3 regions of the Pantoea sp. Ae19-2 genome follow, and region 1 is predicted to be linked to each of the others. Evidence: predicted binding sites of a transcription regulator. Region 1 holds the regulator's gene; each other region holds the start of a gene.
The links. The regulator PhoB, encoded in region 1, activates phosphate uptake and scavenging genes when phosphate is short. The targets are predictions, from matches to a motif close to CTGTCATAAAACTGNCNNAT.
Positions count from the first base shown of each region.

Region 2: acuI (acrylyl-CoA reductase (NADPH)) is a predicted target of PhoB. The motif match lies at 3,096-3,115, and genes of this name have one in related genera.
Region 3: serA (phosphoglycerate dehydrogenase) is a predicted target of PhoB. The motif match lies at 2,836-2,855, and genes of this name have one in related genera.

Region 1 covers NZ_JBCHWE010000001.1:2,817,872-2,825,756, reverse strand. Annotated here, with positions in the region: gene AAIE03_RS13140 (AAA family ATPase) at 1-2,957, opposite strand, end outside; gene sbcD (exonuclease subunit SbcD) at 2,954-4,150, opposite strand; gene phoB (phosphate response regulator transcription factor PhoB) at 4,348-5,037, shown strand; gene phoR (phosphate regulon sensor histidine kinase PhoR) at 5,052-6,365, shown strand; gene AAIE03_RS13120 (PstS family phosphate ABC transporter substrate-binding protein) at 6,385-7,305, shown strand; gene AAIE03_RS13115 (cobalamin-independent methionine synthase II family protein) at 7,625-7,885, shown strand, end outside.
Region 2 covers NZ_JBCHWE010000001.1:166,777-174,661, forward strand. Annotated here, with positions in the region: gene AAIE03_RS00805 (siderophore-interacting protein) at 1-397, shown strand, start outside; gene AAIE03_RS00810 (PadR family transcriptional regulator) at 481-1,011, shown strand; gene AAIE03_RS00815 (Rdx family protein) at 1,026-1,319, opposite strand; gene acuI (acrylyl-CoA reductase (NADPH)) at 2,024-3,007, opposite strand; gene AAIE03_RS00825 (ornithine decarboxylase) at 3,620-5,770, shown strand; gene mltC (membrane-bound lytic murein transglycosylase MltC) at 6,701-7,780, opposite strand; gene AAIE03_RS00835 (oxidative damage protection protein) at 7,834-7,885, opposite strand, start outside.
Region 3 covers NZ_JBCHWE010000003.1:165,794-173,678, forward strand. Annotated here, with positions in the region: gene argO (arginine exporter ArgO) at 1-108, shown strand, start outside; gene AAIE03_RS22990 (oxidative stress defense protein) at 219-956, shown strand; gene argP (DNA-binding transcriptional regulator ArgP) at 1,010-1,909, opposite strand; gene rpiA (ribose-5-phosphate isomerase RpiA) at 2,098-2,757, shown strand; gene serA (phosphoglycerate dehydrogenase) at 3,061-4,299, shown strand; gene AAIE03_RS23010 (5-formyltetrahydrofolate cyclo-ligase) at 4,337-4,933, opposite strand; RNA gene ssrS (6S RNA) at 4,954-5,137, opposite strand; gene zapA (cell division protein ZapA) at 5,179-5,508, opposite strand; gene AAIE03_RS23025 (YecA/YgfB family protein) at 5,676-6,254, shown strand; gene pepP (Xaa-Pro aminopeptidase) at 6,278-7,594, shown strand; gene ubiH (2-octaprenyl-6-methoxyphenyl hydroxylase) at 7,591-7,885, shown strand, end outside.

The DNA.
Region 1 (7,885 bases):
TGCTGCAGCTCTGCCAGGCGGGATTGTTGATGGAGCAGATGCTGATCGATCTGCTGCAGTCGCTGGCGAAGCTGTTGCGCTTCATGCTCGTCAAGCAACGCGGCGCGCAGGCTCGCCTCGTCCGGGAATTCCGCCGCAGTCAGCGCGGCGTTGAAGTGCTGCTCAGCGTCCGTCAGGCGAGTGCCCAACCTGTGTAGCTGGCTCTCCAGCAACGTCAGTTGGCCGTGGAGGCGGCTGGCTTCAGCCTGAGACTGCTGCAGCCTTTCACGCTGCTGCGTCAGCTGCGCCTCATGATGCTCGACGCTCTCCTGCATCTGCCGACGGGCCTGAATGACATCCCGATCGCCAAACAACGCCTCACGCTGCTGACGTTTTTCGCGGTATTGCTGGTCCAGTGCGGCGAGCTGCTGTTGCTGCTGATTCAGGCGCTGCTGCTCAAGCTGCAGCTGTTGGCGCAGGGCGTCAGCCTGGCTTTCCGCGCGCGCCAACTGAGGCTGCAAGTTAGCAAGCAACCGCTCACTTTCCTGCCACTGCTGCCAGCGCTGTTGCTGTTCAGCCAGCCAGCTGTCGCGCTGTGCGCTGTCAGGCAGCGTCAGGCCGAAGCCTGCGAATTGTTGCGCCAGCCCCTCCTGGAGCGGCTGAGCATTCGCCTGAGCCTGTTGGTGATGGCGCTGTAAAGTCAGTAACGCCTGGTGTTCGTTCTCCAGCTGCTGTTGCGTCAACTGCAGCGTTTGCTGGTGTTGCTGCTGTGTCTGCTGCTGTTGCAGATGCTGTTCTTTTGCCGCCTGATACGTTCGCTCGGCGTGTTCCAGCGTCTCTGTCTGCGAAGTTAATGCCTGTTCCTGACGGCTTTGCGCCTGCAGCCAGTGGTCCAGCGCGTCGGTGTCGTTCAGAGTGAAGATAAGCGCAAGCTCACCGCTCAGTGCCTGCCAGCGCTGGGTCAATGCATCCAGCTGCTGCACTACACTGGCGAGCTCGTCGCGCAGAGACTGCTGCTGGCCCTTAAGGTGTTTTATCTGCTCATTTTTGGCCGTACCGGTTTCGCTCAGTGCTTCCACCTGTTTTTGCAGCACGGCTTTGCGCTGTTGGTTGGCGCTGACTTCGAGCGTGCGGTAGGTTTCAACCGCGGGGTGTTCGCAGGAACCGCACAAAGGGCAGGGTTGCCCGGCCTCCAGCCGCGCCCGGTGTTCTTCCAGATCGGCAATATGGCTTTCAAGCTGGCAAATCTTCTCCACGTCGGTGAGTTGCTGTTTTTCCCGCTTCCATGTTTCCCGCAGCGTCAGTAATTCAGCCTCAGCCTGCTGGCAGGCTTTTTCCAGATCCTGTAACCGTTTTTCATACTGACCGCGCTGCTGATGTAGCGGCTGCCACTGGGCTGCAAGTAACGTCAGCGTCTGACGTGCGTCACGCTGTTGAGTTAACTGCTTTAAGGCCTGACGCAAGGCTTCGGGAGGATGCGCCTTATGGAGCGATGTTAGTGCTTGCTCAGCGTCAGACAAGGTCTGCTGCGTGAGTTGCCCGGCCTGCTTCAATGGCGCAAGCTGTTGTTGCAGCTGTTCGACCTGCTGCTGGCGCTGATGAAGCTGCAACGCCTGTTGCTGAATTTGCTGCGCCGACGCCGCCTGATCGGTTTCATGGCGGGCCAGTTGAGCAAAGCGGTCCTGCCACAGCGGAAGATTTTCGCCCCAAACCGGCATATCCGCCAGCTGTTGCCGACGCGCCTGCTGCTGTGCCAGCGCCTGCTGGAGATCGCTGACCTTATGTTGCTCGGTTTGCATCGCCTGTTCACGCTGCGTACAGCTCGCCTGCTGCTGTGCGGTTTCATGCTGCAGCTGTTGAATTTGCTGCTGCAGGGCCGAGAGCGCCTGATCGAGTGGAATAACCTGTCCGCTCAGTAGCGTTTCCTGCTGGTGCTGTTGCAAACGCACCTGTTCGCGCGCCGCTTCGGTTTCCTGATAACGCTGCTGCAACTGCTGCTGCTCGTGGGCCGTCGCCTGCATCTGCTGGTTTAACTGCTGCTGACGCTGTTGCAGCTCCGCGCGTTCAGTCTGCAGGTTGTCGCGCTGTTGCAGCGCACCGCGCAGTTTTTCTGCCGGTTCACTTCGTGCCAGACGCTGGCGATCGGCCTCTGCCGCCTGACTCGCCGCGTTGGCGGCCTGACGGGCGGCGTTCACCTGTTCAGCATCCGCGCTCAGCTGCTGTGCCAGCTGCAGCCACTGCTGCTGCCGCTGAGCGGTGTCAAACTGACGGCTGAGTTGCTGCTCGGCCTCAGTCAGGGCTGCCTGCTGTTGCTGCAGCCCGGCGCGGGTCGCCTCATCAAGCAGTGCCATGCCGCCTGCCCGACTGCGCATCAGTTCCAGCGCATTTTTGGCTTCTTTATGGCGCTCAAACGCGGCCATGGAAACCAGCCCGTAAATTTCCGTTCCGGTCAGCTCTTCCAGCAGCTCTGCGCGCTCATTCGCTTTGGCGTTAAGAAATGCGGCGAACTGGCCCTGTGACAGCATCATTGAACGGGTAAAACGTTCAAAATCCAGGCCGCTAAGCGTTTCGGTAAGCTTGAGCTTGTCGCCCACTTTGTCTGCAACGATCTGATTATCTGCGCAGCGAGCCAGCTCGACGCGGGGAGCCTGCAGTTTGCCGTCGGCCGTGCCTCGTGCGCGGTTCTGGCTCCAGAATGCCCGCCAGGCCTCACCTTTGATTTCAAACTCGACTTCGGCCAGGCACTCGGCGCAGTCGCGCGTCATCAGCGGGTTGTGGCCCTGAGAAATCGCACCCAGGCGCGGCGTCTGGTGATACAGCGCCAGGCAGATAGCGTCCAGTAAGGTGGTTTTACCGGCACCTGTCGCGCCGGTAATGGCAAACAGACCATTACTGGCGAAAGGTTCGGTGCGAAAATCGATAAACCATTCTCCTTTCAGCGCATTCAGGTTTTTGAATCGCAGCGTGAGGATCTTCATGGGTTCGCCTCCAGGTCGGCCAGCGTCTGCTTAAACAGGGTCGTGACCTGGGCGATCTGCTTGTCATCAAGCTCCTCATTAAGCGCCAGGCGTCGGGCAAAAACCTCTTCGACCTTAAGTTCGCTCAGGGTTTCGTTATCCGTTTGCGCCAGGCTGTGCTGGCGCTGTTCACGACTGCGGCGTAACAGCAGCACTTCCACCGGTAAATCTGCCGTTAGCGCTTCAACCTGGCGCTGCAGATCGCTTAAGTACTCTTGGGTGGTGACTTCTATATCGAGCCAGACCGGCTTCTCTCCGCTGGGAGGGGAAAGGTGAGCGAGCTGCTCACTGATTTGCGCCAGGGAGCCTTTAAGCATCTGCATCGGCTGGAAGGTGGGAACCGGCAGGGTCAGGGTTTCCAGGCCGTGCGGTCTGAAAGTCAGCAGACAGACACTTTTTTCGCTGCCCAGCTCGTCAAAGCTCAGCGGAATAGGGGAGCCGCTGTAGCGAATATGGTCGCTGTTCGCGACGCGCTGAGCGCGATGAATATGTCCAAGGGCGATGTAATCGGCCGGCGGAAACGCCGAGGCAGGAAACGCATCCAGCGTGCCGATGTAGATATCGCGCACGGAGTCACTTTTGCTGACGCCAAGGGCGGTAAGGTGGCCGGTCGCCACGATCGGCAGGGACATGTTCAGCGCCTGTGCCGCCGCAAAGCTGCGCTGATAATGGGCGCTGATGGCCTCCAGCAGGCTGAGCTGTTTATCCCGTCCAGACTGACCGGCCTGGCTGCGCATAATGTCGCGCGGGCGCAGATAGGGAATCGCGCACAGCAGCGCGCCGGGTTCACCCTGACGGGTTGTCAGGATCATGACGTCGTCACTCTCCTGCGGCGTGGCAACGACCCGGGTGTTCAGACAGGCCAGCAGTTCGCGCGATTCATTCAGCGTTGCCACCGAGTCATGATTGCCCGCCAGCACCACCAGTTGACAGCCGCTGGGCTGTAACGCCACCACGAAGCGGTTAAACATTTCACGCGCATAGCTGGGCGGCGTACCGGTATCAAACAGGTCACCCGCCACAATCAGCGCATCGACCTGATGCTGTTCGATCTGTATTAACAGCCAGTCAAGAAAGGCCTGGTGCTCGGCGGCGCGGCTCTTGTTATAGAAGAACTGCCCCAGGTGCCAGTCCGCGGTGTGAATAATGCGCATAAAACTCCCTGCCAAATCGATTTGCCCGGCAATTATACTGGCTCAGTCACTAAAGCCACAAAACATGTCGTCATGTTGTCATAAATGGTTGTTGCAGGCCGGTTTTTATGGCTAACTTTTTCATAAAAGTGTCACAAAACTGACGCATAATGGCGCCGCAAATATCAGTGAAAGCCGTCCTACCTGCAGGAGTAATAATGGCTAAGCGCATTTTAGTTGTGGAAGATGAAGCTCCAATCCGTGAAATGTTATGTTTCGTACTGGAACAAAACGATTATCAGCCGATTGAGGCAGAAGATTATGACAGCGCCGTCAGCAAGCTGATTGAACCCTGGCCTGACCTGATCCTGCTGGACTGGATGTTACCCGGCGGCAGCGGCATACAATTTATTAAACATCTTAAGCGTGAAGCCATGACGCGTGATATACCGGTCATGATGCTCACCGCGCGCGGCGAGGAAGAAGATCGTGTACGCGGACTGGAAGTCGGTGCCGATGACTACATCACCAAACCGTTTTCCCCGAAAGAGCTGATGGCGCGAATTAAAGCCGTTATGCGTCGTATTTCGCCGATGGCGGTAGAAGATGTGATCGAAATGCAGGGCCTGAGCCTGGATCCCTCTTCGCATCGCGTGATGTCAGAAACCACACCGCTGGAAATGGGGCCGACAGAATACAAGCTGCTGCATTTCTTTATGACCCATCCTGAACGTGTTTACAGCCGTGAGCAGTTACTCAATCATGTCTGGGGCACTAACGTCTATGTTGAAGATCGTACGGTTGACGTTCATATTCGTCGTTTACGTAAGGCGCTGGAACTGACCGGCCACGATCGCATGGTACAAACCGTACGCGGAACAGGTTATCGTTTCTCTGCCCGCTTTTAAACGGAGCTTTAACCGTGCTGGAACGCCTCTCCTGGAAGAGATTACTGTCCGAACTGGTGCTGGCGTGTCTGCCTGCGCTGGTGCTCGGCCTGCTGTTCGGCTATTTGCCGTGGCTGCTGTTACTGAGCGTAGTCGGTATTTTACTGTGGCATTTTTACAACCTGATGCGCCTGTCTCACTGGCTGTGGCTGGATCGCACGATGACGCCACCGTCCGGACAGGCCAGTTGGGAACCGCTGTTTTACGGGTTGTATCAAATGCAACTGCGCAACCGGCGGCGGCGGCGCGAATTAGGTAATCTGATTAAGCGGTTTCGCAGCGGCGCGGAGTCGCTGCCGGACGCCGTGATACTTACCACCGAAGAGGGCACTATTTTCTGGTGCAACGGCCTGGCCCAGCAGCACCTGGGGCTGCGCTGGCCAGAAGATAACGGGCAAAATATCCTTAATCTGCTGCGTTATCCTGAATTTTCTCGCTATCTGCGGCAACGTGATTTCGATAAGCCGCTTACGCTGGTGCTGAATAACCAGCACCACATGGAATTCCGTGTGATGCCCTACAGCGAAGGCCAGTGGCTGATGGTGGCTCGCGACGTAACCCAGATGCATCAGCTTGAAGGGGCACGGCGAAACTTCTTTGCCAACGTCAGCCATGAACTGCGCACGCCTTTAACGGTGCTTCAGGGCTATCTGGAAATGATGAATGACTCCGTCATGAATCAGCGCTCACGGGACAAAGCGTTGCACACCATGTCGGAGCAAACCCGGCGAATGGATAGCCTGGTCAAACAGCTCCTGACGCTGTCGCGCATCGAGGCGGCTCCGGCCATTAATCTGAAAGAAAAGGTTGATGTACCGGTTATGCTCAAACTCCTGCAGCATGAAGCTGAAACCCTGAGCGGCGGACGTCACGCCATCCATTTTCATACCGATCCTCACCTGAAAGTGTTTGGCAATGATGAACAATTACGCAGTGCTATCTCCAACCTGGTCTACAACGCGGTGAACCACACGCCCGAGGGGACGCGCATTGATATCAGCTGGCTGCGCAGCAAGCAGGGCGCGGTATTTACAGTCTGTGATAACGGCCCCGGCATTCCACCTGAGCACATCCCGCGCCTGACAGAGCGGTTTTATCGGGTGGATAAAGCGCGTTCACGTGCGACCGGCGGCAGCGGTCTTGGGCTGGCCATCGTGAAGCATGCGCTCAGCCATCACAATGCGCGGCTGGAGATCACCAGCATCCCGCACCAGGAAACCTGTTTTACCTTTACCCTGGCACCACGGTTGATTGTGACTAACGGGATGCAGGAGAATGCGGTTCATTAACTGCTGACGGACCGGAACGATGCGCCTTCTTTTTTTGCTGTTCTTTTCTCTCTTGCCTGCCTTGGTGCAGGCACAGCCTATGATGCTTTCAGGCAATCTCAGCAGCGCAGGCTCGGACACGCTCGGCTATCTGATGACCCTGTGGGGCGATGACTTTAGCCGTCAGTCACCCGGGGTAAATGTGCAGGTTCAGGCATCGGGCTCCTCAACGGCGCCAACCGCGCTGACAGCCGGATCCGTCCAGTTAGGGGCAATGAGCCGTCCCATGCAGGCGGATGAGCGCCAGGCGTTTGAGGCGCGATACGGATATCCTCCGTTGGCCGTGCCGGTAGCGATGGACGCGTTGGTGGTGGTGGTCAACCAGCGCAATCCGCTGACGTCCATCGATCCCCGCCAGCTTGATGCGTTGTTCTCCGTCACGCGTCTGTGTGGCGCAAACGAGGTGCCCGAACGCTGGGGCGATTTGGGTCTGCATCAGGCTGAGTGGCAGCAGCGATCTATCCAGCGCTATGGCCGCAACTCGGCCTCCGGCACATGGGGATTCTTCAAGCAGCAGGCGCTGTGTCAGGGCGATTTCCGCAACGACGTGGCGGAGTTTCCCGGCTCGGCGGCGGTGGTACAGGCGGTCGCCGGGGATCCGCGCAGCATCGGTTATGCCAGCTTCGGTTTTCACCTGAGTGGGGTAAAACTGCTGCCGGTTATCACAAAAAGGGGGGAAGCCGTTGCGCCTGATCCTGAATCCATCCGCAGCGGTCGCTATCCCTGGGCACGTCCGCTCTATCTGTACGTTAATAAAGTGCCAGGTAAGCCCTTGCCGCCGTTGTTAGCCGCCTTTCTGGAACAGGTTCTGTCTAGTGCAGGGCAGCAGCGCGTCATCGAGGCCGGCTATCTGCCGCTGTCTGAAACGCAAATGAACCTGGCGCGCGCCTCCCTCCAGTAAGTTTCCCCGCTCGCCCACAGGCGAAGGGGTTACCGCCTTCGCCCATGTTTTCCCGTTCCTGCCGCATGGCTGGCGGGGACCTGTGCCGCATCAGGGGCATAAATTCCCGCCGATTGCCTCGGTGCAAACCTCAAGGGGAGCACAGTCAGAATCCGGCCTCGCAACATGAAATTATTTCATCTCCAGTGAATATTATTCGTTTGCACATGAGCACATCGCGTGGGAATCTACATCCAGACGTTTAGCCATCTGGAAGGCTAAAATAACATTGTGTAACTATTCCCGCCCGAAATTATCTGGCCGGTGACCAGGAGTGATCATGCAAAGACAAACCGCCCCGTTTCGCGCCGACACCGTTGGCAGCTTTCTTCGTCCCGCCGCTATTAAGCATGCCCGCGAAAAATTTCATGCGGGTGAGATCGGCGCTGATGAACTGCGCGATATTGAAAACGACGCGATTCGGGACGTGGTCGCGAAGCAGCGTGAAAATGGCCTCAAGGTCGTGACCGATGGCGAATTTCGCCGTGGCTGGTGGCATTTTGACTTTTTCTACGGTCTGAAAGGTGTTGAGCATTTTGAA
Region 2 (7,885 bases), 2.7 Mb from region 1:
CTCTCTGCTGGTGCCAACGGATTATGCTTTTCAGCTTTACGTCTGTGACGAAACCGGGTTGCCTGCTTTCAGGCGGCGTAGCAGTAGTGTGGAGGCTCAGGCGCTGCATCTGTTTGCCTGTGCTGATGAGGTGACCGGACAAGCCTACCTGGGCGATACCGGCAATGCCTCTGTTAACTGGCTTGGCAGCGGCAAGATGACGCTGGCGGATTTACCACATTTGACGGCCGCGCTGGACAGGATCGCGATTCCGCAGCACGACGCTTTTATCTGGCTGACCGGAGAAGGGCAGTTCGTAAAACAGCTGTGTGACTATTTCACCACACAGCGCGGGGTTGACGCTGACCTGGTGCGCGCCGTGGCCTACTGGCATCAAAAACCCGCTGCCGTTCGTTAACTGAATTTAAGTGACCTGCCGTTGATTGAATTTCGCCTGATGGCCCACTACCATCAGGCTCTTTCCACTGACTCAGGCAGATAATGAAAATGGATTCGGCACGTTCAGGGCAAGATAACCGCGATGCGCCCTGCAGTGGACGGCGCAAGCGCCGTGAGAAAATGCTTGATGCCAGCGAGATCCGTCTGCTGATGCTGCATTTTATCTCGCAGCGCGCGACACATGGCTATGAGCTGATTAAATGCATTGAAGACCTGTCAAAGGGCGAGTATTCGCCCAGTCCAGGCATCATTTACCCGAATCTGACATGGCTGGAGGAGATGGGGGCTATTCACATCAGTGACCCTCAGGCTGCACGTAAGGCTTACGTGCTCACCGAAACGGGGCAGGCCATGCTAAAGCACGATGCACAGCCGCTGTCAGGTCTCATCGACCGGTTATCGTCTTTGGCAGTGCTGGTCAACAACCGCAGCATTCCTGAAATTGAGCAGGCGATCGATCATTTTAAAACTGCCCTGAACACGCGTCTGGCGCAGCAGGACATTACCGATGAAACCCGGCAAAAGATCGTCGCTGCTCTGATGACTGCGGCAGAGGATATCAGCCGCAGTTAATCTGACGTGGACGATCAGCTGTCGTCCGATCGGTTTTTATCGATATGCCCTAGCGAACGCTCCGGAAAACAAATATCCCTTACCCGCTGCTTGAGTGCCTGAGCATCCGGGAATCCGCCATCGCGCTTGCGCTCCCACAGCAGATGTTCATCCAGGGTGATTTCAAATACGCCGCCGGTGCCGGGACGCAACGTCACGCTGGCGAGATCCTGTGCGAAGGTCTGTAACAGTTCCTGTGCCATCCACGCGGAGCGCAGCAGCCAGTTACATTGGGTACAATAGTGAATGACGACCACGGGTTTTTGCATCTTTCCCTCTCTTTATCATTAATTAACGCTCAGGCCAGCAGGGGCCGCAAGCATGCCGGCCGGGCTTTTCGCATGGGTTTTCTGTTTTCTTTATACGTTGCTAACCCTGACGCGAATCCTCACCCGTGGCAGACAGCAGCGCAAACCTTACCGCATCGCTGGCCGAAACGGTACCGGTGTGCCCCTGCGTTTATTCTGATAAAACATCAAATTAGCGGCTCCGGAACCGACAGCGAAGGTGCCGGGGTAAGGCTGCCTGACGTGAGTGGGAAGCCCTGAAAAAACAGATGGCGGTAAGTCAGGAAGCCCTCTGTAAAATGCTTCAGGACGCTCAGGACGCTCAGGACGCTCAGGACGCTCAGGACGCTCAGGACGCTCAGGACGCTCAGGACGCTCAGGACGCTCAGGACGCTCGGGACGCTCGGGACGCTCGGGACGCTCGGGATGCTCGGGACGCTCGGGATGCTCAGGTAAGCCCGTGAGCCAGGCTTGTCAGCAGTAATGCGAGCCTGCGGGCGGGGAAGATAGCCCGCCCGTAGGCTCAGTCTGGATGAGCCGGGCATTGCCAGCAGGTGAAGTTATCGCCCGCTGGCAGCACTTTCCCGGCAGCCAGAAGTGGTAAGGGAAGGGGCGAGCGGGGCAATTCAGGAACTAAGCGAATGACTGATGCGCCCGCCTTCGTCGCCCCAGGCGGAAGGCGAACGTTAAGCGCAGTCAACCACCAGACGGCCCCGAACTTTGCCATCCAGCAGATCCTGTGCGCCCTGGTGCACGTCACGCAATGGAATGACCGTTGTTATCTGGTTCAGTAACGCGTCATCCAGAAGCTGCCCCAGCCGCTGCCAGGCCTGCTGGCGCAGCGGTTTAGGGCACATCACGCTGTCTACGCCAGCCAGTGTCACACCGCGCAGAATGAAGGGCGCGACGCTACCGGGCAGATCCAGGCCTTGTGCCATACCACAGGCCGCGACCACGCCGTCACGCTGGGTGCCGGCCAGCACGTTGCTCAGCGTATGGTTACCGACGCTGTCGATGGCGGCGGCCCAGCGCTCTTTCCCGAGGGGTTTACCCGGTTGAGCCAGCTCGTCGCGATCTATCACTTCGGCTGCGCCCAAGGTGGTTTTTAAATAGTCTTCATCGCTGGCTCGCCCGCTGGAGGCGATGACGTTATAGCCCAGTTTTGCCAGCAGAGAGACGCTGAAGCTGCCAACGCCTCCGCTGGCCCCGGTCACCAAAACCGGGCCGCTGGCAGGCGTAATGCCTTGTTTTTCGAGTGCCAGCACGCACAGCATGGCGGTAAAGCCCGCCGTTCCGATGGCCATGGTATTCAACGGGGTTAGCGTTTCAGGCACGGCTACCAGCCAGTCGCCAGACACGCTGGCTTTCTGAGCCAGCCCGCCCCAGTGTTTTTCCCCGACGCCCCAGCCGGTGAGCAGCGCCGCATCGCCTTGTTTCCAGTCGGGATGGCGACTTGCTGTGACCCGTCCCACGAAGTCAATGCCCGGCACCATTGGAAACTGGCGCACAATCGGCCCTTTATTGCAGATGGCCAGCGCGTCTTTATAGTTGAGGGTGGAATAGCTGACGTCGAGGGTGACGTCTTCATCGGGTAATTGTGTTTCGGAGAGTTCTTTTAGCTGAGAGCGGTAACCTTGTTCGTCCTTATCAATGACCATTGCCTTAAACATGTATCCTCCGTTAGGCGTAAGAATAATCAGGCAAGTTTACGCCCGATGCGCCGATTAGGGTAGGGCACTGGCCCGACAAGTGCGAGGCTTGGCGCAAACCTGAGGCATTTCCGTGGCGATTTCAGTGGCAATGAGGGAGCGACTGCCAGCGTGCTGAAAAATGCATAATTGCGCATAAATAACAGAAACTTAAGCGGTTATTCACTGGTGTATCATTATAAGTATTTGATATTTAATGTTTTTATATTTTGCATTTATTGACCTGATATTTAAAGTTGTCGGGTTGTTCCTGCGGATAAAAAATGACATTATGACGGCCACTTTTTTCTCGCCACCGCCCGATAACAGAGGACGCTGCCATGTCCGGTTCAATGTGCAACTGCACGTGTCCCCACTCGCCTGAATTCGCGCGCGATCTGTTCTTCGTCATGTCAGTTACACACACATCGTTCACTATGCGGTGAGGCCAACCGGGCCGCTGCTGTTGGACATGAGTAAGGACTACTCTTTACTGATGTCTATCGGTTTATCGCGTCAGACATTATTCGCCGGGGAAATTTCCCCATTGCCGTGCCTCAGGCACCCACTCCCTGACTGTTAGGGATTTGTGTTATGACACCACTGAAAATTGCTGCCAGCGCTGCTGTTGCGCCTAACCTGACCCTGAATACTGCGCGCGACGTGGTCACGCTGGATAATACTGATTTTACCGATGTGGCGGCTGTTGTCGTCTCGCTGGCTGATACGCGCAGTGGCGTGCTGGCGTTGTTACGCCACACGGGTTTTAATTTACCGGTGTTCGTTGCTAATGCCTTTGAAGAAGAGGTGATGCACCTGCCCGGCGTGACCGGCGAACTGAATGGCGAGCCGCAGGACTGGGTAGCGCTGGAAGCGGCGGCTCAGGCTTATGAAGCCGCGCTGCTGCCCCCGTTTTTTGAAACGCTGACCCGCTATGTTGATATGCAGAACAGCACCTTTGCCTGTCCGGGCCATCAGGGCGGCGCATTTTTCAAAAAGCACCCAGCGGGTAAGCAATTTTTTGATTTCTATGGCGAGAACGTTTTTCGTTCGGACATGTGTAACGCTGACGTCAAGCTGGGCGACCTGCTGATTCACGAGGGGTCGGCTAAGCATGCGCAAAAGTTTGCCGCCAAAGTGTTTAACGCGGATAAAACCTACTTTGTGTTAAATGGCACGTCAAGCGCGAACAAAGTGGTCACCAATGCGTTGCTGACGCGCGGTGATTTAGTGCTGTTTGACCGCAATAATCACAAGTCCAACCATCATGGTGCGCTGATTCAGGCGGGCGCGACGCCGGTTTACCTTGAAGCGGCCCGTAATCCGTTTGGCTTCATCGGCGGCATTGATGCGCACTGTTTCGATGATGGCTACCTGCGCGAACAGATCAAGAAAGTGGCGCCTGAAAGGGCTAACGAGGCGCGTCCCTTCCGGCTGGCGATTATCCAGTTGGGCACCTACGACGGCACGGTATACAACGCGCGGCAGGTGGTGGATCGCATTGGGCATCTGTGTGACTACATTCTGTTTGACTCGGCCTGGCTGGGCTATGAGCAGTTTATTCCGCTGATGGAAGGCTGTTCTCCACTGACGCTGGAGTTGAACGAAAACGATCCCGGCATTTTTGTTACCCAGTCAGTGCACAAGCAGCTGGCGGGCTTTTCGCAGACCTCCCAGATCCACAAGAAAGATAACCATATTCGTGGGCAAAAGCGTTTCTGCCCGCATAAGCGCCTGAATAATGCGTTCATGCTGCACGCTTCAACCAGCCCGTTCTATCCGCTGTTTGCCGCGCTAGATATTAACGCCAAAATGCATCAGGGCGAGGCGGGACGCCGCATGTGGGATGAGTGCGTGATGCTGGGGATCGAGGCACGTAAAGCGATCTTTGATCGTTGTGACATGATCCTGCCTTTCGTGCCGGAAAGGGTAAACGGCCAGCGCTGGCAGGATGCACCAACGGAAGCGATCGCTCGCGATCTGCAGTATTTTAGCTTTGAACCCAACGCTAAATGGCACGGTTTCGCCGGATACGATCGCGATCAGTACTGTGTCGATCCCTGCAAGCTGTTGCTGACCACGCCAGGCATTGACGCAGCCAGCGGTGAATATGCTGAGTTTGGCATCCCGGCGACCATTCTGGCGAATTACCTGCGTGAAAACGGCATCGTGCCGGAAAAATGCGATCTCAATTCTATTCTGTTCCTGCTGACTCCAGCCGAAAGTCCGGAAAAAATGGCGATGCTGGTGGCGATGCTGGCGCAGTTCGAGCAGCATGTAAAAGACGATACGCTGCTGGCCGAAGTGTTGCCGACGCTGTACCGCAAAAACGCTAAACGCTATGCGGGTTATACCTTGCGCCGTCTGTGTCAGGAGATGCACGACCTGTACGTAAGCTATAACGTAAAAGACCTGCAGCGCATGATGTTCCGCGAGCAGGGGCTGCCGCAGGTTAAGGTGAACCCACAGGATGCGCATCAGGCTTACATTCGTGGCGAAGTCGAACTGGTACCTATTGCAACGGCAGAAGGTCGCATCGCGGCGGAAGGCGCTCTGCCTTATCCACCGGGCGTCCTTTGTGTGGTTCCGGGCGAAACATGGGGCGGGGCGGTACAGCGCTATTTTCTGGCGCTGGAAGCGGGCATCAATCAACTGCCCGGTTTTTCGCCGGAGCTGCAAGGGGTTTACACCGAGGAAGGCGCTGACGGACGTAAGTATCTGGTAGCGAATATGATGGTGGGTTGAGGGGGCTGTCGCCTGGATAGCTCATAGAGCTTAACTGTTAGCGCTGAGAAGGTATCGGTTTGTGCCTGCGGTTTGGTGTTTCGCGAAGCTTTCAGTTAATGACTCCGAGAAAGTTTCGCTCGCCAGGCGGCAGGGAGTTTCAGTTTGCCCCTGCGGGCGACCGACAAGGGGCCGCCAGCCGCCGCGGCCCCTTGACCCCGGGCTCCCGTCCTGCCCACCCGCCGCTGCGCGGTCCCTTCGCTGCTTCAGGATTTCTGCCGGACCGCCAGGACGCGCCATCCCTGGCGCGGCCCGGCTCTCGCCGACGTCCTGTCGGCTCATCCGGAAATCCCTCATCCGCTCAGCGGTCGGGAAGGCCGCCCAAAACCCCCGCTTCGATATCTGTAGTAAAACAAACCGCGTTGCCGCTTCAGATGCAGGAAAAGCCTTCTGGCTCATTACGGTTCATCTGTTTCTGTTTCTTCAGGCTTTCCAGTCTTCAGTTCTGATCGCACATGTTAACAACAGGCGAAGCCAGTCTTCCGGGAAAACATTCGATCTTACAGGCGTGGGTTTTCAGGAGGCATCCGGAGCGCTGAGGAAAGAATGGAGGCCAGGGCGGAGCGGCAGGGATGCCGCGCAGAGGACGGCTGCGCCAGGGAAGGCGCATCCGGCCGGCCCGTCAGGCCGCAGTGAGTGACGAAGGAACAGCGACGGCTGCCGGGCGCCGGGATTGTTAAGGGGCTGGCGTAAGCCCCTTAACACGTCCGCCTGCACGGGCAGGCTGAAACTGCCCATCGCCTGGCGGGCGGAACCCTCTCAGAGCCAGAGGACAGAACCCCATCGCCTGGCGGGCGGAACCCTCTCAGAGCCAGAGGGCAGAACCCCAGCGCCTTGCGCGCAAAAACCTCTCTGCGCCAGCAATCCCCCGCCAGGGGAAACCCTTCGCCATCAATACCGATGGTAGCTCCGCTGCGCCGAGCTCACCTTATACAAATAACGCCGCGATTCCGCAGACGGATGCTGCTTAGACAGCGTCTGATAAACCTGACTGGGTGACATGCCGTTAATGATATTGACCGCACGATCCTTATCGCTGGAGAACACGCGCAGCACGCTGCCTGCACCGCCGTTATAGGCGGTAATGACCGCGTAGCGACGCGACAGCGGATCCTGAATGCCTGCCAGATAGCTGCGCTGCAGCAATGACAGGTAAGCCGTACCGGCATCAATGTTGTTCTCGGGATCCAGCAGGTAGCTGCGGCTTGGTTTGCCCCATTTACCCTTCATACGGAATACATCGACGCCCGCGGTATGCTGTACCACCTGCATTAAACCCAGTGCGTCAGAATGGCTGACGGCGTAGGGGTTAAAACTGGATTCGGTCTGCATAATCGCGAGGATCAGAGACGCATCAACACCATATTGCTCAGCAGCCTTGCGCACCATCGGCAGATATTTATGCGCACGCTTATCAAGATGGTTCGGCACCATCGGGATGGTAACCGAGTAGATTACATGCAGACCAGAATTGCGACGCTGCAATTTATTCGCAATTAAATAGTCCGCAAAGGCCTGAGCGCGGCCCTGCCAGCGGATAGCTTGTCCGGTGTTGTCCAGCACCTGTCCGTAAAGCAGCGGTTCTTTACTGATTTGGATATCGTTGACATCAGAATAAAGATCGACATTGCCCGGATCGTCGCCGATCAGCAAGGTGGTCACGATCGCCTGACGCAGGCTGGCAGCGGGATCGGTACCGGAAATGGTCTCAATCGTGATGTTACCGCTTTCAAAGTTGATATGGCTGCGGGTGTAATAGTTGTCGGTGTATTTGACGTAGTCTTTCGGTCCGGCAATCAGAACCTCATTGATACCCCAGATGTTCTCAATGTTATGGGCGAACTGCCCCATCAGGATGTCAAATCCGTTGGTGTCCTTCACCCACTCTTCTGAATAGGTCGGGTTCTTTTTGCCGGAACAGGAAACTAAAAGGGGTGCAATCACCAGCAGGGCTATCAGCTTTTTATTCATCTAAAATACATGCCTGACCTGGAAAACGGCCCCAGTACTGAGGCCAAAAAAAGTTATGCTTCGGGTGGCGTATAGCCTTCAATATGAACGTCTTTGCCTTCGAAC
Region 3 (7,885 bases), on a different contig from region 1:
GCAAAAGCGCAGCGCATTATCAACGGGGTGGTTGGGATTGTGATGTGGTTTATTGCCGCTCAGCTGGCCCGGGATGGCGTGCAGCACATCGCGGCACTCGTGGGCTAATTCGCCATAATCTGATAGACAAGTTACCATTACAGGCTAAGCTTGCTGGCAGACGTCGGGAGTTTGTTGATCGGCGTAATCACAGTGGAACGTAGCACGGAGGAGTTACAGTGAAGTTTAAAATTTTAGCATTAGCCGCGTTAATGGGATTAGGTTCTGTTTCTGTGCAGGCGGGTGAGTTGCCAAACGGCCCTCACGTGGTCACCTCCGGGACAGCCAGCGTCGATGCCGTTCCTGATATCGCCACGCTCGCTATCGAAGTCAACGTGTCCGCTAAGGACGCCGCTTCTGCCAAAAAACAGGCCGACGATCGCGTGGCGCAATACCTGACCTTCCTGCAGAAAAATGGCGTAGAGAAGAAGGACATCAATGCCGCTAACCTGCGCACACAGCCAGAGTATGACTACCTGAAAGACGGTAAAACTCAGTTGAAGGGCTACCGTGCGGTACGCCAGGTGGAAGTCACGCTGCGTCAGCTGGATAAAATGAACGAGCTGCTGGATGGCGCGCTGAAGTCCGGTCTGAACGAAATCCGTTCCGTGTCGCTGGGCGTTGCGCATCCAGAAGAGTACAAAGACAAAGCACGTAAAGAAGCGATTAACGATGCAACCCGCCAGGCGAAGCTGCTGGCCGAAGGCTTTAACAGCAAACTGGGCCCGGTCTACAGCGTGCGTTACCACGTATCTAACTACCAGCCCGCGCCGATGGTTCGCATGATGAAAGCGGACGCGGCTGCACCGGCTTCCGCTCAGGATACCTACGATCAGCAGACTATTCAGTTTGACGATCAGGTCGATGTGGTGTTTGAACTGCAGGGCGCACAAACCCCTGCGGCACCTGCTCAGTAAGGTGTGATCTTCACCTTAACCCTCGCCGCAGCCGGCGAGGGTTAATCAAAGCGTTATTCCGTATCCTGCCTCAAGACCTTGTGCCCGTACTCCAGCAACGCATCCGTCACGTTGCGCATCATGCGGCTTTCCGGTGCAAAGCGGTGCCAGTAGAGCATGCGGCGCTGCAGCAGACCCGGTGTCAGGTCAATTAATTCCCCGCTATTTAACTCGCGCTCAATTTGCAGGTGCGGGATCATACAGCACGTTGTGCCCTGGCGAGCCAGCTGCACAAAGGCCTCCGAAGAGTTAACGATGTGGCACGGCACGCTGCCTGGGGACAGATCAAAGTTCTGCTGTAAAAATGCCTGATGCATATCGTCGAGATGATCAAAGGCTACGGCAGGGGCTTTTAGCAGCGCCGACCGCGTGACGCCATTCGGGAAATAACGCTCGGCAAAATCTTTCGACCCCACAAACAGATAGTCCAGCGCGCCCAGGCGATCCACCAGGCAGCTCGGCAGCGGCTGAGGTTGGATGGAAACCGCCCCAACCACTTCCCCGCGACGCAGGCGTTCCTGAGTACGGGTTTCATCTTCCACCTGAAGATTCAGGCGAATGGGGGAGTCGGCCAGAACCGGCGCAAGGGCCGGTAGCAGCCAGGTGGCCAGACTGTCGGCGTTAACTGCCAGCGAAAGCAGCAGCGGCGTGGAGCCGGTTTGCTCATCGCCCAGCCACTCTTCTTCCAGCAGTTCCACCTGACGTAAAAGTGCCAGCAGTTTTTGGCCCTGCTCGGTGGGGCGGGGCGGCACGGTACGCACCAACAATGGCTGGCCGAACATCGTTTCCAGTTGCTTAATACGTTGTGACACCGCCGACTGAGTAATGCACAGCTTCTGCGCCGCACGCTCAAATCCTCGTTCACGAATTACCGCATCCAGCGCCTGCAGCGTTCTGTAGTCCGGGCGTTTCATTGTTGTTCATCTGCTCCTGATTTCGTCGTGCAGCCACTATGACATAAATTTGCCGCTGATTCAGACCAAATCAGCAAGCTGACATTGTGCTTGAACGTGATGGGGTTTGCAGTGCGGCAAAGCCGGGGACATTTTTCCGCCGCATGCTCTATAATGCGCGTCAGTTTCCACATCACAGGCATAAAATTATGACGCAGGATGAACTGAAAAAAGCAGTCGGATGGGCAGCACTCCAGTATGTGCAGCCGGGCACCATTGTGGGCGTGGGCACGGGCTCAACCGCCGCGCATTTTATTGATGCTTTGGGCACCATCAAACACCAGATTGAAGGTGCTGTTTCCAGCTCCGACGCTTCTACCGCGAAACTGAAAAGTCTTGGGATCCCCGTGTTCGATCTCAACGAGGTGGATTCATTAGGCGTCTACGTCGACGGTGCCGATGAGATCAACCACCAGATGCAGATGATTAAAGGCGGTGGCGCAGCACTGACTCGCGAGAAAATCATCGCCTCCGTTGCCGACAAGTTTGTTTGCATCGCGGACGCCTCCAAGCAGGTTGATATTCTCGGTAACTTCCCGCTGCCGGTGGAAGTGATTCCTATGGCGCGCAGCGCCGTCGCGCGTGAACTGGTAAAACTGGGTGGTCGCCCGGAGTACCGTCAAGGCGTGGTCACGGACAACGGTAACATCATTCTGGATGTGCATGGTTTGAGCATCATGGAACCGATGAAGCTGGAAAACATCATCAACGGTATGCCTGGCGTTGTTACCGTGGGCCTGTTTGCGAACCGTGGCGCGGATGTGGCGCTGATCGGTACCGCTGACGGCGTAAAAACCATCGTGAAATGATCTGACCGGGGCGCGTGCTGCGCCCCAAAAAACCGTATAAAAAATGACAAATTATTTTAACCGCATTTTTGGTGACATATATCACATTTTGGTAACAGTTCTGTGATTCATGCCTGGTTCACTCTCCCGCTCAGCATTTTATTCTGACTCTCGCCGCCTTATTCCCGCCTGACGATACGGCGACGCAATCGTTCATATTGCCCCAAACGTAGATTTTGATATTTTGACAGAAGGGTAACTTATAGGCGGTGGCGCATCACCGCCTAAAAACGAATACAACAGCACTGAAAATAGGGTCGGGAAATGGCAAAAGTATCACTGGATAAAGACAGAATTAAATTCCTGCTTGTGGAGGGCGTGCACCAGAAGGCGGTAGACAGCCTCCGTGCAGCGGGATACACCAACATTGAATTCCATAAAGGCGCGCTGGATTCCGAAGCGCTCAAAGAGTCGATCCGTGATGCTCACTTCATTGGCCTGCGTTCCCGCACCCATTTGACCGAAGAGATCTTTGCCGCGGCTGAAAAACTGGTGGCTGTAGGCTGCTTCTGCATCGGCACCAACCAGGTTGATCTGGATGCGGCGGCGAAGCGCGGTATTCCGGTGTTCAACGCCCCGTTCTCGAACACCCGTTCCGTTGCTGAACTGGTGATTGGTGAATTGCTGCTGTTGCTGCGTGGCATTCCTGAAGCTAACGCCAAAGCGCACCGTGGCGTGTGGAACAAGCTGGCGGTAGGCTCTTTTGAGGCCCGTGGTAAAAAGCTGGGCATCATTGGCTACGGCCACATCGGTACGCAGCTGGGGATTTTGGCTGAATCCCTGGGGATGCACGTCTACTTCTACGATATCGAAAACAAGCTGCCGCTGGGCAACGCGACTCAGGTTCAGCATCTCTCCGACCTGCTGAATATGAGCGATGTGGTTAGTCTGCACGTGCCGGAAAACGCCTCCACCAAAAACATGATTGGCGCGAACGAGCTGGCCTTGATGAAGCCGGGCTCTCTGCTGATCAACGCCTCTCGCGGTACGGTGGTAGATATTCCTGCTCTGTGCGGTGCGCTTTCCAGCAAGCATCTGTCTGGTGCGGCTATCGACGTCTTCCCGACCGAACCGGCCACCAACAGCGATCCGTTTAACTCTCCGCTGTGCGAATTTGATAACGTGATCCTGACCCCGCACATCGGCGGCTCAACTCAGGAAGCGCAGGAAAACATCGGCCTGGAAGTGGCGGGCAAACTGGCGAAATACTCGGATAACGGCTCTACGTTGTCTGCGGTTAACTTCCCGGAAGTTTCTCTGCCGCTGCACGGGGGCACCAGCAGCCGCCTGCTGCACATTCATGAGAACCGCCCTGGCATTCTGACCGCGCTTAACCAGATCTTTGCTGAGCAGGGTATCAACATTGCCGCTCAGTTCCTGCAGACCACGCCGCACATGGGTTACGTAGTAATTGATATTGATGCGCCGGAAGATGTGGCTGAGAAAGCGCTGAAGTCAATGAAAGCGATTCCGGGCACCATCCGCGCCCGTCTGCTGTACTGATCTGACCATGGCCTCTTCCCCGAAGGGGGAAGTGGCATCACCACTGCCAAAGGCGCGATGGCGTCACCACGGCAGGCAAAGGAATATCCCACTGTTCTACCGGCAACGTCTCCACCTGCTGGCAATCATGCGCCAGGCCAACCGGGTAGAAACCGTGCTGCTGCCAGTGCTGCAGCGTTCTGTCGTAAAACCCGCCGCCCATCCCCAGACGCTGGCCTGTTTCATCGAAGGCAACCAGCGGCGTGACCAGTACATCCAGCTTATTCAGCGGTAGCACGTCGCGAACATCCAGCTTAGGCTCAAGAATTTTCAGGCGATTGGTGACCAGGTGACTTTGCGGCGTGTAGCGTAAAAACAGCAGGTTGCCGGGGCTAAAAGGATGAAGCACCGGGAGATAAACGTTTTTGCCTGCCCGCCATAAAGCCTGAATCAGCGGAGTGGTATTCAGTTCCCCGTCGAACGAGAGAAACAACGCTACGGTCTGAGCACGAATGACCGGCTCAAACGCCAGCATGCGTTCAGCAGCCTGTAGGGCAAAGGTTTGTTGTTCTGGGGGAGTGAGCGACCGGCGTCGCTGCCGAATCGTTTGGCGAATGTCCTGACGAAGCGTTGAGGTTAACGGGGTATGCGTCATGATGGCCGGGTAGTAAAGAGGGAATCTCCGAGATGCCGCCGCAGGCTGTAACCCTTGAACCCTTGGTTCAAGGTGAGTGTGTCGTCATGGTTTTAAGGCTTCTCGGACGGACCGAGCATGCTCACCAACCGCGGAGCGCCACACTCTTGTGGTATGAAATATCGGCTCAGGGGACTGGCCCGCTTGCAAACATCTCAGAGAAATTTTGTCTTCGAAGTTACTCTACCACAGTCAACTGCGAAGTGTTATTCAAACTTTGGACCCTGTCGGTCTGCAATGCGACCTTGCTCAAGCAATGCTTGTTCGATGGTCTGCTGTAGCATCCGAATACGCTCTTCCATATTGGCGGCGTAGTCACGGGTTTTCGACTTTTCCTGAGCCAGTTCGTAGCAAATGTTAAGTGCTGCGATGAACACCAGCTGCTCGGTATTTGTGGCTCTAGTGCGAACTTTTAAATCTTGCAACCGCTGATTCAGCTCTTCCGCAGCCTGATTCAGCGCATCCTGTTGTTCAGGCGGACAATTCACGCGCAATGAACGACCGAAAATTTGAATATCGACTGGTTGTGCAGACATGCCACCTTCCTGCTGTTTACTCGCCTGCCTTACGCTACCGGCCCCGGTAGCGGAAGGGGCGCCACTATAGCTATCCCGATATCAAGATACAAGCCCTTTTCTGGTATCTGCGGGGGTCCTGGTGGTAGCATAACACACACTATTCCTGCCAACGATGACGAATGCGCATGTCAATACAGAACGCAATGCCGGACTACGACTTAGTCGGCCAACTTTTGAACCAACAGGGTGTGGGTCTGACGCCTGCAGAAATGCACGGCTTGATCAGCGGCATGCTGTGCGGTGGTAACAAAGACACCAGCTGGCAAACGCTGCTGCATGACCTGACTAACGAAGGCCTGGCCTTTAGCCAGAACCTCGCAGATCCGCTGCGCCAGATGCACGGCGCCATTGGCGATGCGCTGGAAGACGAAGGCTTCCTGTTCCAGCTTTACCTGCCGGACGGGGATGATGTCTCCGTTTTCGATCGCGCCGATGCGCTTTCCGGCTGGGTAAACCACTTCCTGCTGGGCCTCGGCGTCATGCAGAGCAAGCTCGACAAAGTCACCGGTGAAACCGGCGAAGCCATTGACGATCTGCGTAATATTGCCCAACTGGGTTACGACGAGGACGAAGACCAGGAAGAGCTGGAGATGTCGCTCGAAGAGATCATTGAGTATGTGCGTGTTGCTGCGCTGCTGTGCCACGACACCTTTACTCACGCGGCACCGACCGCGCCAGAGGTACGCAAACCTACGCTCCACTAACGATCAAAAAATCAGGAGATGTGATGACCCAGCAGGAATTTCTTCGCCGCCGCCAGGCGCTACTGGCGAAAATGGTGCCCGGCAGCGCTGCGTTAATTTTCGCGGCCCCGGAAGCGACCCGCAATGCCGACAGCGAATACCCTTATAGGCAGAGCAGCGATTTTTGGTACTTCACCGGCTTTAACGAGCCGGAAGCCGTGCTGGTGCTCATTAAAAGCGATGAGTCGCATAATCACAGCGTGCTGTTCAACCGCGTGCGGGATAAAAGTGCAGAAATTTGGTTTGGCCGCAGGCTTGGCCAGGACGCTGCCCCGCAGAAGTTAGGGGTGGATCGCGCGCTGGCCTTCAGCGAAATCGGTGAGCAATTACATCTCCTGCTAAACGGTCTGGATGCGGTTTACCACGCTCAGGGCGAGTACGAATATGCGGATAACATCGTTTTTGCCGCGCTGGATAAGTTGCGTCGTGGTTCGCGTCAAAATCTCGCTGCGCCCGTAACCCTGACCGACTGGCGCCCGACGGTACACGAACTACGCCTCTTCAAATCCGAAGAAGAGATTACCGTTATGCGTCGTGCCGGCGAGATTTCCGCGCTGGCGCATACTCGTGCCATGCAGGCCTGCCGCCCGGGAATGTTTGAATATCAGCTCGAGGGTGAAATTCACCACGAGTTTACTCGCCACGGCGCGCGTTATCCTTCGTACACCACTATTGTGGGCGGCGGTGAGAACGGTTGCATTCTGCATTACACCGAAAACGAAAGTGAACTGCGCGACGGAGATCTGGTGCTGATAGACGCCGGATGTGAATACCAAAGCTACGCCGGAGACATCACGCGCACTTTCCCTGTTAACGGCAAATTCAGCCCAGCGCAGCGTGAAATTTACGACATCGTGCTGGAATCGCTCGAAACCTCGCTAAAACTCTACCGGCCGGGCACGTCCATGCAGGAAGTGACGACGGAAGTGGTGCGCATCATGGTTAAGGGGCTGGTGAAGCTCGGTATTCTGAAAGGCGATATCGATCATCTGATCGCCAATAACGCCCACCGCGCGTTCTTTATGCATGGCCTGAGCCACTGGCTGGGGCTGGACGTGCACGACGTGGGCGCTTACGGGCAGGACAGGTCACGCGTGCTGGAGCCGGGTATGGTCATCACCGTCGAACCTGGGCTTTATATTGCTCCGGATGCGGACGTGCCCGCGCAGTATCGTGGCATTGGCATCCGCATTGAAGACGACATTGTGATCACCAAAGACGGCAACGAGAACTTGACCGCCAGCGTGGTGAAGTCGGCAGACGATATCGAAGCGCTGATGGCAGCGGCGCGTCAGCCATGAGCGTCATCATTGTTGGCGGCGGGATGGCGGGGGCGACGCTGGCATTAGCCATATCGACCCTCACCCAGGGGAAATTGCCGGTGCACCTCATCGAGGCGATTGCCCCGGACTCAGCCGCTCATCCGGGGTTTGATGCCAGAGCCATCGCGCTCGCCCAGGGCACCCGGCAGCAGTTGGCCCGCATTGGCGTATGGTCTGCGCTCGTCGACTGCGCCACGGCAATTAAAACCGTGCACGTCAGCGACAAAGGCCACGCCGGCTTCGTCACCCTTGAAGCTGAGGATTACCAGA